DNA from 4 places in the Paenibacillus sp. FSL R5-0527 genome. Region 3 is predicted to be linked to each of the others. Evidence: riboswitches for the same ligand, from Rfam matches in the RefSeq annotation. Region 3 holds a riboswitch; each other region holds the start of a gene.
The links. A riboswitch is a leader RNA that binds a small molecule or an ion and turns the genes downstream of it on or off. The one in region 3 is predicted to bind cyclic di-GMP.
Positions count from the first base shown of each region.

Region 1: linked by a shared signal. The riboswitch ahead of NYE69_RS10085 (hypothetical protein) and the one ahead of NYE69_RS25750 (S-layer homology domain-containing protein) in region 3 are both predicted to bind cyclic di-GMP.
Region 2: linked by a shared signal. The riboswitch ahead of NYE69_RS02050 (transglutaminase-like domain-containing protein) and the one ahead of NYE69_RS25750 (S-layer homology domain-containing protein) in region 3 are both predicted to bind cyclic di-GMP.
Region 4: linked by a shared signal. The riboswitch ahead of NYE69_RS08305 (polysaccharide deacetylase family protein) and the one ahead of NYE69_RS25750 (S-layer homology domain-containing protein) in region 3 are both predicted to bind cyclic di-GMP.

Region 1 is NZ_JBBOYI010000001.1:2,297,760-2,302,356, forward strand. It holds gene NYE69_RS10075 (sugar phosphate nucleotidyltransferase) at 1-643, shown strand, start outside; gene NYE69_RS10080 (ATP-binding protein) at 677-1,744, shown strand; gene NYE69_RS10085 (hypothetical protein) at 1,755-2,120, opposite strand; cyclic di-GMP riboswitch class I at 2,133-2,213, opposite strand; gene NYE69_RS10090 (ABC transporter permease) at 2,431-3,207, shown strand; gene NYE69_RS10095 (ABC transporter permease) at 3,519-4,256, shown strand; partial or broken gene NYE69_RS10100 (ABC transporter ATP-binding protein) at 4,450-4,597, shown strand, end outside.
Region 2 is NZ_JBBOYI010000001.1:447,881-452,477, forward strand. It holds gene NYE69_RS02045 (collagen binding domain-containing protein) at 1-1,565, opposite strand, end outside; gene NYE69_RS02050 (transglutaminase-like domain-containing protein) at 1,845-2,645, opposite strand; cyclic di-GMP riboswitch class I at 2,659-2,746, opposite strand; cyclic di-GMP riboswitch class I at 2,802-2,887, opposite strand; gene NYE69_RS02055 (glycoside hydrolase family 16 protein) at 3,136-4,597, shown strand, end outside.
Region 3 is NZ_JBBOYI010000001.1:5,801,251-5,805,847, reverse strand. It holds gene NYE69_RS25750 (S-layer homology domain-containing protein) at 1-2,777, opposite strand, end outside; cyclic di-GMP riboswitch class I at 2,927-3,019, opposite strand; gene NYE69_RS25745 (hypothetical protein) at 3,349-4,170, shown strand; gene NYE69_RS25740 (hypothetical protein) at 4,352-4,570, shown strand.
Region 4 is NZ_JBBOYI010000001.1:1,873,558-1,878,154, forward strand. It holds gene NYE69_RS08300 (NCS2 family permease) at 1-704, shown strand, start outside; cyclic di-GMP riboswitch class I at 1,097-1,212, shown strand; gene NYE69_RS08305 (polysaccharide deacetylase family protein) at 1,285-2,781, shown strand; gene NYE69_RS08310 (nucleotide sugar dehydrogenase) at 2,842-4,164, shown strand; gene NYE69_RS08315 (glycosyltransferase family 2 protein) at 4,192-4,597, shown strand, end outside.

The DNA of each region.
Region 1 (4,597 bases), 3.5 Mb from region 3:
TTATCAAGGCCGCTGGAAGGATATCGGCACATGGAATTCGCTTTCGGAAGAAATGGAGCAGCAGGTCAGCGGGAGCGGTTATGTCTGTCCGGATTCATCCGGCACCCGGATTGTCAATGAGCTGGATATCCCCGTGGGCGTATGGAGAGTGCCCAACATTGTCGTGGCCGCGGGACCGGACGGTATTCTGGTCACCGACCGGGAAGCGTCGGCCGGCATTAAAGATCTAGTGGCTCAAGTCGAAATCACCCCCCGTTTTAAAGAAACCGGGTGGGGCCGGAAGACGGTGTTGATCGCAAGACACGCGGGCGAAACGGAATCGTTGACCAACCGGGCCGTGATTTCCGCAGGCCGTTTTATCGGTTATCATGAACATGGGCGGCGCAAAGAAATCTGGATCGTGATTGCCGGCGCGGGCGAAGCGTGCATTGACGGCCAAACGTTTCCCGTAGAGGCGGGAAGCGTTGTTGTCGTTGAGCCCGGCATGAAACATGCGCTGTTGGCGTACAGCGATCTGGAGTTGATCGAACTGCAAATCGGCCGAAAAATCGAAGACAGCGACATGATCCGTTATGCCGATCCTTGGATGGCGAAGGAGGGAAAGGGGGAAGAGCAAAACCATGAGGTGCCGGCCAGGCGGTAAAACCGGACAAGCGGTTGGCGAATGAGAGAAAACATGGCTGAGGAACAACAGGACATCGATACGTACTACTTGGAGTCATTTCAGGAAGGTATCCTTAAATGCGACACTAGGGGGACGATCGTGTTTATGAACCGCAGGCTCAAAGATTTGTTCGGCTTGGAAGAGATGACGGGGCAGGATATTACGGCTTTTACCAAAGCGATGGATGCGAACGTTCCGCAGGAGGACCATAAGCTTACCAAGACCATACAAGCGTTTCGAAAAGGAGATGTGAACGGAAGGCAGGGGAAGTTTCTATATGTCCAAGGACCTAGGCGTTTGTTCTCGTTTTATGTAAGCCCGGTATTGGATACCGCGCAAACGGCGTGTTACGGGTATTTATTGGTATTTCGGGAATGCGGCGAAGAAGAGGCGGCCGATCCGCAGAGACGCGAAATGATCAGCGTGGTCTCCCACGAATTAAGGACACCTCTGACGACGCTGCTGGGCTATGTGGAAATGTTGATGCAGTACGATATTTCCGCGGAGAACAGGCGGCGTTACATGGAAATCATTTTTGCGGAAGGAAACCGGTTGTCCCATCTGCTTGAGGATGTTTTGGACAGTGAGCGGCTGGAATCGGGAGGGTATAACTATCATAAAACTTATGTACCGCTGATTGAACTCATTCATGAAGTGACCGAACGGTGGAATTTGAAATCATCGCATCTTATCGAGGTAGACTCCGAGGTTGAAGACGTTTTTATCTACGCGGACCGGTTTAGAATGTCTCAAGTCTTTGACAATTTAATCAGCAATGCGATTAAATATTCTCCCGGCAAACCATCAGTACTCATCCGAATCGCGGAAGAAGCAGGCTATTATATCATCGAGGTTACGGATTACGGAATAGGAATTCCCGCGGAGATGCATGCGCGGCTGTTCGATAAATTTTATCGAGCCGGCCATTCGGGTTCCCGTCAAATTAAGGGCAGCGGCGTGGGCCTTTATGTCGTCAAAAAAATTGCAACAGACCATGGAGGGACGATTAGCGTAACTTCGGAAGTGGGGCGGGGAAGCACATTCCGCTTGCGAATGCCCAAACCCGTTCATTTGGATTAAGTGGTGTTACCTAATTTATAGCGCAAAAACCCAAAACGTCGCTTGACCAAACGATCATGAGAAACTCCTGCGAAAAGCGCAAAACATAAGGGCAAAAAATGCCGCTATTCCGGCGATATCCGTCAATTTGAGAGAAATAGAGACGATTTATGCCGCTATTGTCTTCAGTCGCAAGGAAACGCCCGCGTTCTGGACCCTTCACAAGCGAATAAGAACCAAAGATGCCGCTAATGGGTATGAACATGCCCGGCTCCGGATAATAAGCACATAAATTACCGCTATTTTGAAGACCGCGTTTGGTTCGCTCCAGCAGCCGACTGTCGAATACCTGTTTTCTAGGTTGAGCCTGCTTAATTATATACATATAAAAAAACAAAAAAGCCTTCTGTTCGGTAGCTGGCTGCCATCCTTGCGGGAAGGCCCTTTAGCTTTGCGTCGCTGCCTTTCGACAGGTTTGCCGTTTATCGTAGCCGCTTTTTTCACAAAAAACATCGTATCACGATTCCATAAAACATGCAATCCATTTCCTGGTAAGCCGGGTGCGCAAAATTTCTCTTGCCACTCTTGGAATATTAAGGTATGATAGTATCCTTCTTGCAAAATCGCCTTGACTGAAGTGGACGGGTCTGCCCGTCTATGAGGGGGTAAACCCCCTCTAAATAAGCTTATCGGAGGTGTTTAACCGGATGCTTTATTTCACGCTGGCTTCCAAAGCCTATGCCCGCAATTTGCAGTACCGCGGAGCCCATATGGTGCACAACCTCGCGAGCGCGATGTTTGGATTTATGTATGCGTGCATCTGGATCGGGTTGGGGAAGGACCACCCGCTGGGAGAGTACGGAACGCAGGGAATGGTGAATTATATCGCCTTCACCCAGGCGTGTCTCTGGATCACCAGCTTCATCACGAACGGGCTCGGCATCCCCCAATCCGTCAGGACCGGGCAAATCGCGCTTGATCTGATGCGTCCCGTCCATCTGTTCAGCCATACGATGGCCAGGGAATGGGGACAGATCGCCTACCAGTTCATTTTCAAATCCATCCCGATTTATCTCCTGTATTTCTTCATTTTTTCATTGCAAATTCCAAATCAATGGACCGCCGTGTTGTACACCGTGTTAGGGTTGCTCGGGGCCTCCTATCTGTCGATCTGCATCAATTATTTGATCGGCGTAAGCGCCTTGTGGACGATGGAATCGTCCTGGCTCTATTGGGCCAATAGCGCGCTGATCAATTTGCTTGCCGGATTTTTCATCCCGCTGGAATGGCTGCCCGGACCGCTGGAAAACCTCGCCTGGCTATCGCCTTACCCTTACCTGCTCTATGTTCCCACAACGATTTATCTTGGAAACGGAAGCGGCTCCGCCTTATGGGGAACGCTGCTTTGGTGCGTCCTGATGACTGCTTGCTGCTTGCTGGCAACCCGGCTGCTGCGGCGGAAAGTGGAGGTGCAGGGCGGATGAACGAGAGGAAGGGGCCTGGCGCTGAGAACGGGCAAAAGCCTGATAGAGGGCAAAAGCCCGAGAAAGGGCAGAAGCCAAAGAACGGGCGGAAGCCTAAGAGCGGGCAGAAGCTTAAGAGCGGACAGAAGCCTATGAGCGGACAGAAGCCTATGAGCGGTATAGACGGCACACACGAAATGAACGATGACATTAGCGGCAGCGGCGGACGATTCTCGAAGGTCACTGCCGGCCCGGCCCGGTCCGCCGGCGCGAAGCCGACGTCTTGGCTGAACCTGTACCGGCTGCTGATCCGTACGAGCATAAAAAGCCGGATGCAGTACAAATTCAATTTTGTGCTGGGTACGGTACTGGCCGCGTTGATCCAGATTTCCGAGTTTCTGATGATCGCGATCGTTCTGGACAAGTTCGGTGTAATACAGGGCTGGTCGGTTTACGAGATCGGGTATTTGTTTGCGGTGATGACGTTGTCCAGAACGCTGTACCGCACGTTTGCCGAGGAGGTGCACCATCTGGAAAAATACCTGGTTGGCGGAGAGCTCGACCAGCTATTGACGCGGCCGATGCCGGTGCTGCTCGCTTTAATGCCGCAGAACTTCCGGCTGATGCCCGGCGAACTGCTGCAGGGCGGTTTCATCCTGTGCTGGTCGCTCGGCGCGATGATGCATAGCGGACAAGTCGGCTGGACCGCAGTGCCGTTTACGCTGTTCATTATCGTTACCGGCGCGGTCATTTTGTTTTCTATCGGACTTGCTACGGCTACGCTCGGTTTCTGGACGACCCGCATCAGCGAACTGCAAAACTTCACCGAGGATGCCGCCCAAACGGCGGCGCGATACCCGCTCACCTTGTATCCGAAGTGGATGTCCTCGTTATTTTTGTTCGTGATCCCGGTCGGCTTTGTGAATTATGTACCTTCGCTCTATATTTTACGGGGCGAATGGGGGCCGTGGATCCTTGCGGCGACGGCGGGGGCGGCAGCGGTATGCTTAGCCGCAAGCCTGCGGTTCTGGCTGTTCGGCATCACGAAATACCAAAGCACGGGAAGCTAAGCGCAGGGAGAGTAAGAACGGAAGGCCTTAAGTACAAGGAGCTAGTGCGTACGAGTAAGTGAAGGCGTGCTGCGTATAAGTCAGTGAAGGCGTGCTGCGTATGAGTCGGTGAAGGCATGCTGCGTATAAGTCAGTGAAGGCATGCTGCGTAAGAGTAAGCGAAGGCATACAGGACGAAAAGGAGGAGCGGCTTATGATCGAAGCCAGCCATTTATATAAGGAGTTCAAAACACCCGTCGTGCGGGAGGGAAAGCTGTCCGGCCTGCGTACGCTGTTTTCGCGGGAATACCGGCTGAAAGAGGCGGTCCGGGGCATCAGCTTCAACATCGAGCGCGGGGAGT
Region 2 (4,597 bases), 5.4 Mb from region 3:
CCCTGCGGGAACGTATCCGTAATGACTACATCCTGCATGCTGTACTTGCCGCCGTCCGGCCTTTTATCGCCGTTGACCGTAATCAGCCATTTCGCCGTTTTCCCGGCAAAATCGATGTTCTGTACGCCTTTCACCAGAGCGCGGCTTCCTTGGGCCGGGGTGGTCACTTCCTTGGACGCATCACCCGACACGACTTCGTTCTTCACCTGCTTCCCCTCGGCGATCGTCCGGTCGACCGGCTTCGTCTGATAAACGATCGTATAAGGCGAATCGATATCCTTATTGAATTGAAGGCTGAATCCGTTCTTTCCCGCCGGTTCGGCGGTGTATTCGCCCTTTGCAACCAGATCTTTATCAGCCTTCGAATCCCCGTTGTACACCTTCAGCGAATCGGCAATCCATGTATGAATTTCACTGAATTCGTCCGTGATGACCGCTTTCTCTTTTGGAATCTTCTTTTCATTGAAATTGTACTTCACAGTCCAAGTGATGATTCCGGTGCTGTTATCCACGCTAAACGATTTATCCAAAAATTGGCCGCGGTTTACCGTTACCGTAGCGGTCGATTTGGCATCTTCCGTTCCGTCGCCGGACAGGACAGCGGTGTTTTCAAAGCGCGACTGCTCGCCGGTAAGCTTCGTCGAAAAGCGAATCTCATAAGCCTTGCTGATCGTCTCATCCTGGAACGCAAGCTCCAGTTTCGCCCCGCCGTTCGTTTCGACCTTATATTTGCCGGCATCTACCTTGTCGCCAAGGGCCGCCGATCCGTCACCGTTAACTTGCAAACGGTAAACCTCCACAGAGTCGGCAATAAGCTCCAAACCTTCAGGCAGTGCGTCGGTGAGCACCGCGTGCTTGATTTTTTCCAGCGACTTGTTAACTTGAACCGTCCAATCGATCCGATCTTTGCCAATCGCTTTCCCTTGCTTTTCGATCAGCTTTCCGCCCTTCGGCTTCAGATTCACGATAGCGGTCTGCACTCCGCTTTTTACTGGAATGGCAATAACGACTTCCGTACTGCCTTTAAGGACTTCTTTCTTAAATTCCGTACGAATTTCCAGCTTGCCGGCGATGTTGGAATGACTCTCCACGTAATCATTGAAGGTCATCACAACTTTCCCGTTCAAATCGACCGTAAACCGGCCAACTTTCCCTTGATCGGCAAGAAGCGGGGCATCAATATCCGTAAAAATTTCAAACTGCCGCGGCAGCTCGAAGCTGAATGTATCCCCATTCTTGTAGCCGTGTCCGTTTGGAAGCTCCCACTCATAGCTGAGGTTGACGGCCGCGCCGACGTCCAAACTGCTGTCGGGATTATACACCGCATCAATCACGGTACCGTTTAAATCGGTTAACACGACTTTGGTTAAAATACTCTCCGCACTGGCGACTGGCCTGGCGACTGGCGCCGGCCGGTCATATACGCTATCCGTCACGGATTCTTGCGCGCTGCCCGTCGATTCCTGCACGCCGGCCGCTGCGTTCGCCGTCCAAACGGATGCGCCGTACAGCGTCTGCATCAGCAACAGCAATGCCACAACGATTCCACAAACCTTTTTCCTCATAATCTCTCCCTCTGTCTCTACATCACCCTCATTATATTCGGTTCCGATCCGCCTTCCGTGCGCAATTCGGGCCATGCATCCATCGGACAACATGTCGATAGGGTAATTTTCAGTCCATCACCTCCGCTGATCTTTATTGGCGCACGATTAATTGTGCCTGTATTTTCTTCAGAACCAAATGGGCTTCCGCCATTATATATGCCAATACTATACAATTTCTCAACAACGCCAAATAAGCCTTGGACATATCGTCCAAAGCCTATGTTTATTTCGTAAAAATCAATAGTATTTAGCCGGGGAATAACGCGAGGCGTCTTTAATCATGTTGACCCCGGTCTCACTGCTCTTCCAGCCCGCATCGACAGTTGTATCAATGGTTACCCATTGTCCATTCAAATAAACTTCATTCCAAGCGTGGTAAACATCAACGTATTCCGAAGTTCCCATAACAAGCTTGGCCGGAATTCCGATACTCCGCAACATGGAAGCGAACAAGGAGGCATAGTCGTAACACATCCCTTTCCGCCCTGCCAACGTACGGTTGCTATCGGGAAGGTAGTCCGTCAATTCGCTGGCTGCCAGAGTATGATCGTACCGGATCGTCCCGACAATATATTCATAAATAGCGTGCACTTTCTTCTCGTCGGACGGAGCGGATTGGGCAAGCTTCTTCGCAAGCTGGGCTGCCTGATCCCTTTCGCTCCAATCGACATTTTGCACAGAGTTCAAAAACACTTTGCTGTCATCCGCCAGTTGAAGTGTAACGGCCGCTTCCTGAACGATTTTGTATTTGGTACCGCTGACTTGTTCCAGAACGGTAACCTTATATTCACCATTGCCCATCTGGAGCGGAAATACTTCCTGCCGCTTGTCCGGCGAAAGGACATAGGTATATTTGTCACTACCTTTTGCGATCATGAGCTTCGTTTTGGCCCCGGCTTCCGCATCATAACGAATGACGACGGCGCCACGGTCCAACTGCTCCAAACCCAACCAATCTTCGGACGGGGCAGCTTGTACATCCGGAGCCCACATCAATAACGCAAAAAGCCCTACAATAGCGAACACAATGTTGCGCATACTGCAAACTCCCTTCGGCGGCCAGGCTGCCATTGACGTTTCGTCAAGAAGGCCCTGTGGCTTTGCGTCCCTGTCTTTCGACAAGTTTGCTATTTTCGTAATAGAGTTTCACAGATACTGATACATCTTCTCCAAAAAAACAAAAAAGCATCTTCGTTCGGTAGCTGGCTGCCATTGACGTCCGTCAAGAAGGCCCTGTAGCTTTGCGTCCTTGTCTTTCGACAAGTTTGCCGTTATCGTGATCAACTTTTGTGAATCTATCATATCAAATATATGGAATACCATCAAGAGAAAATTTGGAATTTTGTCGAACTATCATTCTTCCCCCGAACTCACTCGAACTCACCCGAAAAAATAGGACCCCACCAAAAAAATAGCACCTATTCATCCGGTGATCACATTCGATAGAATAAAAATGTACTATAATGTTAGTATTTTCCTAACCGTGCATGGGATAGGAGAATCCACTATTAATTAAGGGAGGGTATTTATGAAGCAAAAAGTTTTCAGTTTGTTCCTGGCGCTAGTTATGATGGCCAGCGTCGGCCTGCTATCAACTTCGCCGGTTCGGGCCGCTGAAGGAGCGGGAACGACCACTATCACCTCTATGGATTATTTTTCAGCGTCGGACGGACCTGTCATCACAAAATCAGGGGTTGGACAAGCCAGTTACGGATTTGTGATGCCTAAATTCAATGGAGGCTCCGCCACCTGGAATGATGTGGTCCAAGACTTGGGCGTCAATGTGAAGGTGGGCGGCAGTTGGGTCGATATTGACAGTGCCGGCAGCTTTGTCTACAACCAAAACTGGGGCCACTGGAGCGACAGCGGCTTTAACGGTTATTGGTTCACGCTTTCCGCGACAACCGAAATTCAACTGTACTCCAAAGCGAATGGGGTTACGCTGGATTACACTCTTGTGTTTCAAAACATCAACAAAACCACCATTACGGCGATGACGCCTACACAAGGGCCGCAAATTACGGCGGATACTACGGGCGGCGCCGGCTTTACCTATCCGGTTTTCAACAATGATCCGGCGATCCCCTTTGCAGCTGTGGCCGATGATTTGAAAGTGTACGTTAAACCCGTCAACAGCAGCGAATGGATCGATATTGACAATAATGCGGCCAGCGGCTGGATCTATGATAAAAACTTCGGCCATTTCACCGATGGAGGCGGCGGCTACTGGTTTAACGTCACGGAGTCGATCAACGTCAAACTGGAATCGAAAACCTCTTTGGTTAACGTTGTTTATACCATCATCTTTAATGAACCCGTAAGAAACTCATATGTCATTGCTCCCTATGATGGAACGACCTTCACGGCCAATGAGAGCGGTGCGATAGGGTTGCCGCTGCCTAAGATTGACGGAAGCGCGCCAGTAGCCGATGAGCTTGGAAATTTCGTATACCAGATCAACATCGGTGGGCAATGGGTAAATTTGGGCGATTCCGGCCAGAGCGGATTTGCATACTCCGCCAACGGCTACAATAACATGTCCGCCGCCAATCAGTGGGGGTATTGGGTCGACCACATCTACGGGCTATGGTTCCAGCCCATCCAGGAAGATCTGCAGATCCGCATCGGCTATCCATTAAACGGGCAGGCGGGCGGAAATGTCGGTGATAATTTCGTCTACTACACCTTTATCGGAAACCCGAACGCTCCCCGTCCGGATGTAACCGATGGCGAGGATATTCCTGTCGGAACGCCAAGCAACCCGGCCATTGAGGGCATGGAGCTGATCTGGCAGGATGAATTTAACGGAACCGGGCTGGACACGGGCAAATGGAACTATGAACTGGGTTACTATCTCAATGACGATCCCGGTACCTGGGGTTGGGGCAATGCGGAACTGCAGCACTATACAAACAGTACGCAAAATGTATTTATCCAGGACGGAAAGTTAAACATCCGGGCCTTAAACGAGCCCAAATCCTTCCCGCAGG
Region 3 (4,597 bases):
AGTGTAATTTTAATGTCGTATTTGGTTTGTTCCGGGAAATAAACGACATCGGTCACTGAAATTGGTTCAGGATAAAAGACCAAATTCGTTCCGGCGATACCTTTGGAAGCCGTTGGCTCGATAAGCTCTTCATCGGTCTCGCGGTCCACATGGTGGATCGTTACAATACGCTCCTGACCGGTATTGCCTTGGGCATACTTGAATACGAATTGCTGCACCTGATCTTCCGTGAAGGTGTACGGCACTTCATAAGCGTGCGGTTTGTAAACCGCCCCCGTAACGGTGTCTGTGTAATCTTTGGCCGTCAGGGTAATTTTTTCGCCTACTTTGCCCGAACGCTCAGTTGGATTGAGCAAGTCTTTACCTGTCTGTTGATCCACGTATCTGACGGTCAGAGTCCTGCTGTCATCCGGTTCGGTGGCGTTGGCTGTGTAGTAGAAGATATGCGGAGCGTTTTCCACGCCGAGCTTGTAGCTGGAGCTGGACTTCACCGGGGTGTAGCCCGGGATGCCAATCGCTTTGAGCTCGAGCGTTTGCCCGGTCACGCCTTCAACCGTAGTTGGGTCAGCGAGTTTCTTGTTGGTGCCTTGCTCGAGGTACTGTACTTCTACGCTTTGCTTATCGGCGACGTAGTAGAAGGTGTACTCGTTATTGCCCTCGGCTTTAACCACGTACTCGGCAGTTTTGTTTTCCGGAGTGTAGCCCGGAATTTCAGCTGCCGTCAGAGTTACAGTTTCGCCGGTGTGTCCCGTCACAGTGCGAGGTTCGATCAGTTCATTCCCCAATTCCTTCTCCACGAACTTCACTGTAACGGTTTGTTCGCTCGGTGTGTAGTAGAAGATATGCGGAGCATTTTCCACGCCAAGCTTATAGTTGTAAGTTGGCTCCACCGGGGTGTAGCCCGGGATGCCGATCGCTTTGAGCTCGAGCGTTTGCCCGGTCACGCCTTCAACCGTAGTTGGGTCGGCGAGTTTCTTGTTGGTGCCTTGCTCGAGATACTGCACTTCTACGCTCTGCTTATTAGCGACGTAGTAGAAGGTGTACTCGTTATTGCCCTCGGCTTTGATCGTGTACTCGGCAGTTTTGTTTTCCGGAGTGTAGCCCGGAATTTCGACAGCCGTTAGAGTTACTTTTTGCCCAGCGACACCTTTTACCGTAATTGATTGAGCGAGTTCCTTTTCTGTTCCCTGCTCCAAATAATGAACGGTAACTGTCCGTTCAACCGCTTCCTCATAACCAAACCAAACTGTCGGTGTCGGATTGGTAGCGGTAAGCCGGATGCTAACAGGATTTTCTCCTACCTTCAACTGATACCCGGCAATGTTTTTGGCCGATACGGAATATTCCGCAGCCCCGATCGGCAAAGCCTCATTCCCGTTTTGATCCTTGTAGTACTCGCTATAAAGCGATTCCGCGAATTCCGGCCCTTCCACTTCAACGCCTTCGGCATTGACAGGCTTGCCGCTCGCATTGACTTTATAGCCCTTCATGAGGATGGAACCGTTGCCGATGCTTACTTTCGGCACCTCAAAATCCTTCGAAACTTTCTCGCCCGTAACATTCGTATATTCGATTGTCGTTTTGCCGTTCGTAGGATAGAGGACATTAGAAACGGGGTTTTTGGATTGGTCCAAGACCACTTTGTAAGTTAATGTAGCAGGTTCACCTTCGGCGATATTGCCGACGTCCCAAGTAAATGTCTCGGTTGCGGCGTTCCAAGTTACCGTACCTTGCGATGCGGAATAATCCTGAGGACTGACTTGTTCGCCTTGTTTCTTGAGATTGAACATGTCTCCCATCGGATCAACGACTTTGGCATTTTGAGCCGCATAGGAAATCTTTCCGGCCATTTCGCGGAAAATCGTGTTCAATTCATCGCTGTTGGCAGGGAAGTAGCCTTCGCTTTGAATGTCTTTTAACACATTTATCGCGTTGCTGTTGTTTGAAACTTCCAAGCCTACCGAAAAGATCTTGAGCCCTGCATCTTTGGCGATTTTTGCTTCGGAAATGGTACCGATGCCGTTATCCTTGACTTGATAATTGTTAATGTTGTAGGTGTCGTTTTTACAGTTAAAACCAAAGATATTACAATCATAGTTTTTAAAAGTAAAATCTGCACCTGTCCCAAGGGTTTTTCCGTAATCAAAACTCGTAATCGAAAAGTTGTTGCTGCTGTTAGGCCAGTTGAATCCTTCAGCATGTGTTCCCTTGAAGCTGAATGTCGGTTCACCGTCGCTTAACAACACGATTATTTTGTTTTGCGCGATACTGTTCGCCAACAGGTCACTAGCTTTCTTCAAGCCCGCCTGGATATTCGTTCCGCCGGTCGGTTCAATACCTTCTATGGCATTTTTCAAAGCGTTCTTATTGCCAGCACCTTTAAAACCTGAGACAAGGGTAGAGGATTTATTAAATGAGACCACAGCGATTTGGGTGGAAGAGTTTGGTAACAGCAAATTATCCACAAATTTCTTTGCGGCATCTTTAGCGTTATCCATCTTCGATGGTGTAAACCATCCGCTTCGCTGGTCCATGCTCCCCGACTTATCGATGACCAGCACGATGTCCGAGCTTGTCCGGACGTTTTTTCCCTCAGCCTTGAGCGTAATTTCCCATTCGCCAGGGCTCCCTGTAGGTTGGGCGGTTTTGCTCAATTGAATGGCTCCGGGATTCGGCCAGACGGGGTCCCCCAAACTTGCGCCGAAGACGGACAGGGGGCTGGCAAAAAGCGAAAACATGCAAATCCAGGACAATATTATTTTTAACCCGCGTTTCATTGGTTCCTCCTCATTTTTTCATAGAATTCCTCCCTTTCAGGCACTAATTTTCTACCCTCCTTGCTTTGGGTATATTATATATCTCACGGAAAAATCCGTTGAGAACGAGGTGAAAATAAAAAAGGCTGCATAAACAATAGTATTCATTGTTATGCAGCCGGACGGTCATTAATTCGCTTGTCGAATTGTTAGACTCCAAGGCTTTGCGACCTAATCTTTCGATTAGTGTGCCGAATATTCGATTATAGTTAAAAAGACCTGCTCGTAGTAAAATATTACTAATATCCTATCAAACAATTTCAATATATTTCAAAAAAAAGCACTTGTCAACAATGTAATAGATAAAATAATCACAGTATAGACAATCCAATCTTCTAAAAAATGGGAAATATTCACAAAGAAAGGGCATACTTTTTTTGGGATATTATCGTAAAAAGACAAACGGTGTTCCTCTTTTTTCAATGGTTAAATAATTTCAAACATTAAATAGCAGAAATGACACAGAACTAGTGTAGCATTGTTATACAATAAAAGAAGCGCATGAAATTTTGGTTAAAGGAGCTCAAATGTATTGAACAAAAAGGCACTCCAGTTTGTAATAGGTATCATGATTTGTTCGGCGATTCTATCGGCTTGCGGGAATATAACAAGCGCGCCTGCTTCCACGGAAAAAACAAAAACAGAAGTTACTCAAACGAAAAATGAAACCAGCCCTGCAACTGATAATAGTAAGGGATCTCAAAAAACAATCAGTCTCGATGTCGATGGCGAGATTTATAAGGTGGCAGTAAAAGACGAAAATGCGGAGAAATATACCTTTGCCGTTAAAACACCCAAAGGAATGGTCTGGATTCCTGCGCCTACGCTAGAGCAGCGTCCTGATACGGAAAGTTATCCAGAGTACTATCCTACCGAGCCTTTTAGTATATATCTAAGTAATGCAAAAGATAATACGCTGGATATCAACACATCGACGAAACTTCTAACCCTCCCCCTCAAAGATGGCGAAGCCGATGTCGAAGTTGATGACTTATTTGCCGTAAACGATACGATTTTATATCATACCGTTTCCGATTTTCGTGGTGGCGCTCAGCCTCTAAGACAACAATTATGGGCAATGAATGTTAATGATCCAAGCAGCAACAAGGTCATCGAAGAATTTCATGCCTCTGGAGGCAGATTTTATCATTATACAATAGATAATTCGGAAGGTTTGTACGTGGGCGTTTACACTACGCCAGGCAATCCGGATGGGAGTTACACCAATGAAGCATTTGTCTATAACACCAAAACCGGTCAGAAAGAGATACTTAGGGATTTCGAATTCGATAGCGGGGAAATTCAATTTACTTATGAAGGAAAAAAACATTTATACGAACTGACAATAAAGTAAAAATAGAAAGTGCGTCGTGAATATTCACGACGCACTTTCTAATGAACATATCGATTCGCCATTAAACATTATAACGTTTATCCAAAAGAGGCGAGTAAAGTGAAAGAAAGATTCGTTCTCCGCCATCTTAAACGGGGGACCGGAGAAAAGATCGACGTCGTGGACGGAAAAATAGAATGGGGTGGGAGACGGTTTCGCCAGCGGGATCATCCACGGCGAGCTGGAGGGCTTCGCCAGCAGGATCATCCACGAGGGCTTCGCCCCTGTGCAAACCGTCCGGTTTGCGGCCGCAGCGGGGATACTGGCGCATACCGTGCCGGGCGACACCCCAATGGCGGCGGAGGCGGAAATCCACCGGGGGATGGAGCAATCCTCCCCGGGGATGTGGAAAGGTAGGTAAACAGGGTCGTGAGTTTGCCTGTAAAGA
Region 4 (4,597 bases), 3.9 Mb from region 3:
CGATGGGCGTTACTAACGTTTCCGGGCTTTCCGGCGCCAGCTGGCTGCCCGCTTTTGACAATCTTGCGGTGGGCAAGCTCGATCTGGGTGCGGCTTTGCATCTGGGTCTGTTTGAAATTGTTTTTGTTTTCACGTTCGTTGAATTGTTTGATACGTTCGGCACTTTGGTCGGCACGGCTACCCGCGCCGGCTTGATGAAAAACAAAGAAGAAGGCGAGAAAAAAATCGGCAAGGCGATGCTGGTGGATGCGGTTGGCGTCAGCGCGGGCGCGTTTCTTGGCACCAGCACGATCACTTCCTATGTAGAGAGCACCGCTGGTGTGGCCGAAGGCGGACGCACCGGGCTCACTTCGGTAACGACGGGGATCTTGTTCCTCCTGGCGCTGTTCATCGCGCCGCTGGCCGGTGTTGTGCCGAGCGCGGCAACGGCTCCGGCGCTGATTATCGTCGGCGTGCTGATGATCGGCCAGGTCAAATCGATCGAATGGGATGACTTCCTGCATGCATTCCCGGCGTTCTTGACGATCGTATTGATGCCTTTTACCGGAAGCATCGCCAACGGGATCGCCGCCGGTTTGGTCTCTTACGTCATTCTGGGCGGATTCAACAACCTGTTCACCAAAAACAAAGTCAAAATCCATTGGCTGATGTGGGTGCTGGCCGTGCTCGTACTGGCGCGTTATATCTTCCTTGGCACCGAATAATTTAATGAAAACCGGATCGACCAACAAGGGTGTCCTTCTCCGTCAGGAGCAGGCGCCCTTGTTTTGGTTCTACCGCCGCCCACTGGAACGACAAACCGCCTACCCTTCAAAATAACGACATAAATTACCTCTATTTCTCCCAAATGAACGGATATCGCCGGAATAGCAACATTTTTTGCCTTTATTTTTCTGCTGGATTATCTCGGAGCAATACAAAAGAGCACCGCAGACTTATCGGCGCGCTTCTTTAAGCTCCATTTCTAGGCTGTTTGGCATGGAAAGAAACGGGTCCCCATTCCTGAATATTTTTTTGTGAATCCGCTTTTTTTCATAAACTATGGATTGATTTCCAGCCGGAGTCGATTATAATAAATTTGAATAATTAAATAAAGCGAAGTCAAAGGCAAACTATTCGAAAGGATAGGACGCAAAGTTTGGAGTCTAAAGCGTGCGCAAGCCGCGGTGAGAATTGCGGTGCAAGCTGCGCTATGATTGTCCGGCCGCCATGTAAGTATGGCGGTCTTTTTATTTTGAAGATTTTGATTGGAAAAAATTAACTTTCACAAAAGAAGGTGAACTAATGATTTCGATGGTAGGAAACGGCGCCCGGTCGATTCGGATCGGATTAGTCACAGCTCTGCTAGCGTTTTGGGTGGCCGGCTGCAGCGGGGCCAGTCCGCAGGCGGACAATGGGAATGGGGCCTCCCCCATGTCCGGGGCGCAGACCGCCTCATTGCAGCAGCAGCCGATTGCCCGATATACGGGGGAACCGAGCAAAACATTGTCTTTTGTCTATACGGCCAAAAAGGAGCTTTCCCTAACGTTCGACGGTTTGGGCGACCGCGAGACGATCGAGCGCTTATTGGATGAACTGGACAAGCATCATATCAAGGCGACGTTTTTTGTCCCGGGCATGCGGGCGGCCGAAGAGCCGGATTTGGTCAAGGAACTGGCCAGCCGCGGCCACGAGGTGGAGAACAATACGTTGACGCGCGCCGACTTGACGACCTTAAGCTATGAGGAAATTTATAAAGAAATCAACCGTACCAACGGTTTGATTGCCGACGCGACAGGCATGCAGCCGCAGTTCGTCCGGACCCGGGGGGCCCGTATGAGCGAAGACGTTCGCCTGGTGGCGGCGCAAACCGGACTAAAGGCCGTCGTTTCCTACAACATCAATCCGAAGGACAGCGACATGCAAAGCGCCAAGGAAATCGGCGATTACATACGGAAGTACATTAGCCGCGGCGGCATTATTGCGCTAAATACAGACGTGAATCCCGAGGTGGTTTCCTCCATTTCCTATATTGCGGCTGCGGCGAAAGAAGTAGGCTATAAATTGGTGCCGCTCGCAAAGCTGGTGCGTGACGGCGGCGAGCGGAAGCCGCTGGAGCAAATCCCGGGATACGATGCCGCCCGGATCAATCCCGATTACGAGCAGGCGGACTATAATCTGATTTATAACGCCAGCGACATCGCCAAATGGAACCCGCACGGCAAGAAGGTCGTCGCCCTGACCTTTGACGATTGGGGCAGCGATTTGACGGTTACTCGCCTATTAAAGATCCTGGAGGATCATGACGTCAAAGCGACCTTTTTTCTGCGGGCCAACGGCGTAGAGAACAACCCGAACCTGGCCAGAGCTATCGTCGAAGAGGGTCACCTTGTGGCGAATCATACCTACAGCCATCCCGTGATTACGCAAATCCCGCCCGACGAGCTGCAGGAAGAAGTGGTCAAGGCGCACCGCATCATCACCGAAGCGATTCAGCAGCAGCCGGCGATGCTGTTCAGGCCTCCAACCGGGGAGATCAACAAGGAGACGGCCAAGGTGATCGCGGCCACGGGGTATAAGACGCTCGCTTTGTACGATGTGACCACCCTGGATTGGAATTCCGACCATGACGCGCAGTACATTTTAAACGGGGTGCTGAAGCAGACGACCAACGGCAGCGTTATTTTGCTGCATATGCTTGACGGTCTCCATACGCTGGAAGCCTTGCCGGAGGTAATCGACCAATTGAAGCGGCGGGGTTATTCCTTTGTGCTTCTGGACGAACTGTACGGGATGAAATAAGGAACGAACGCTTGCTCAGCAACTATGGATACTCATCGGGAAATGAACGGAGTTGAATTTATGGATTTTGATCAGTTATACACACATATTGCTAAGCGGACGGCTAAGCTGGCTGTCGTTGGACTGGGGTACGTAGGTTTGCCGCTGGCGGTCGCGTTTGCCCGCAAGGCTGACGTCATCGGGTTTGACGTGAGTCCCCGGAAAATCGCCGATTACCTTGCGGGGAAAGATCCGACCGGCGATGTCGGGGACGCGGCGATCAAGGCGAGCTCGATTGACTTTACCTCGGATGAGGCGAGGCTGGGGGAGGCTTCCTTTTACATCCTGGCCGTGCCTACGCCGGTTCAAAACGATAAAGTGCCCGACCTTACTTATGTCAAGAACGCCAGTGCGAGGGTCGGGAAACATTTGCGCCCCGGTTCGGTCGTTGTCTACGAGTCGACGGTTTATCCCGGCGTCACCGAGGAAGTGTGCGTTCCGATCCTGGAGGCGGAGTCGGGGCTTACATGCGGGGTCGACTTTAAAGTCGGCTATTCCCCCGAACGAATCAATCCGGGCGATCAGGTTCACCGGCTCGAGAACATCGTGAAAATCGTTTCCGGCATGGACGAGCAGACGCTTGGTCTTGTGGCCCAGGTTTACGAGCTGGTGATCGAGGCGGGGGTTTACCGGGCCGAAAGTATCCGCGTGGCCGAGGCGGCCAAGGTGATCGAAAACGCCCAACGCGACATCAATATCGCTTTTATGAACGAACTCTCCATGCTGTTTCACCGGATGGGAATCGACACGAAAGCGGTGCTGGCCGCGGCGGGAACCAAATGGAATTTTCTCAAATTCACCCCGGGGCTGGTCGGCGGCCATTGCATCGGCATCGATCCTTACTATTTAACTTATAAAGCGGAAGATGCGGGGTACCATTCGAAAATCATTTCCGCGGGGCGGCGCATCAACGACGGGATGGGCAAATATGTCGCCCGCAGCATCGTAAAGCTGCTGATGCGCCTGCGGAAAGATTTGTCGGATGTGAAAGTCGGTATCCTCGGCCTGGCCTACAAGGAGGATTGCCCCGATTTTCGCAACACGAAGGTCACGGATATTATCGCAGAGCTGAAGGAATATGATATCCAGCCGCTTGTCTGCGATCCGCTGGTGGAGCCGCGGCTCGTGTACGAAGAGCACGGATTGGAGTTGGCGCAGCTGTCCGATTTGCGGGATTTGAACGTGGTGGTGCTGGCCGTGCCTCACAGGGAATTTCTAAACATGGCTCGTGAGGATTACGACCGGTTGTTCGGGGCGGACAAGAGCAAGGTGTTTATCGATATTAAAGCCGTGTTCGATAAATCCGAATTCGAAGCTTCGGGTTATCATTACTGGAGCCTGTAAAGGGCCCATCTTAAAGGTTAAGGGGCAATGAACTTGAGGAAAAAGAACAAAGCACAACAAAAGCCGGTTGAAGTTCTCTCCACGCCCAAGGCGGATCGGCGGCTGCTTGCCCATGTCCCCGATCCGGAGAACATCCGCAAAGCGTCGGACCGCAGAGGCATGTTGCGGTCAAAGGACGATGGGTCCGGTGAATCCGCCGATCATGGCGACAATAAGATGCCCCGTCTGCTCAGCTTGCGCTATGAGGCTGATTTTCCCGTCTCGCTGCTGCCCGTGGGAGCCGATAAGAAAGGGAAAAAGGCGGGCGCAAAGTCCAAAATAAACGGCATGGCCGCGGACATTTCTTCAACGGGGATTCTGGTGGAGCTGGAATCGGAGATGGCCGAAGCATGCCGTGAAGGCGATGTGTTCGAGCTGCGCTTCAACATTCCGC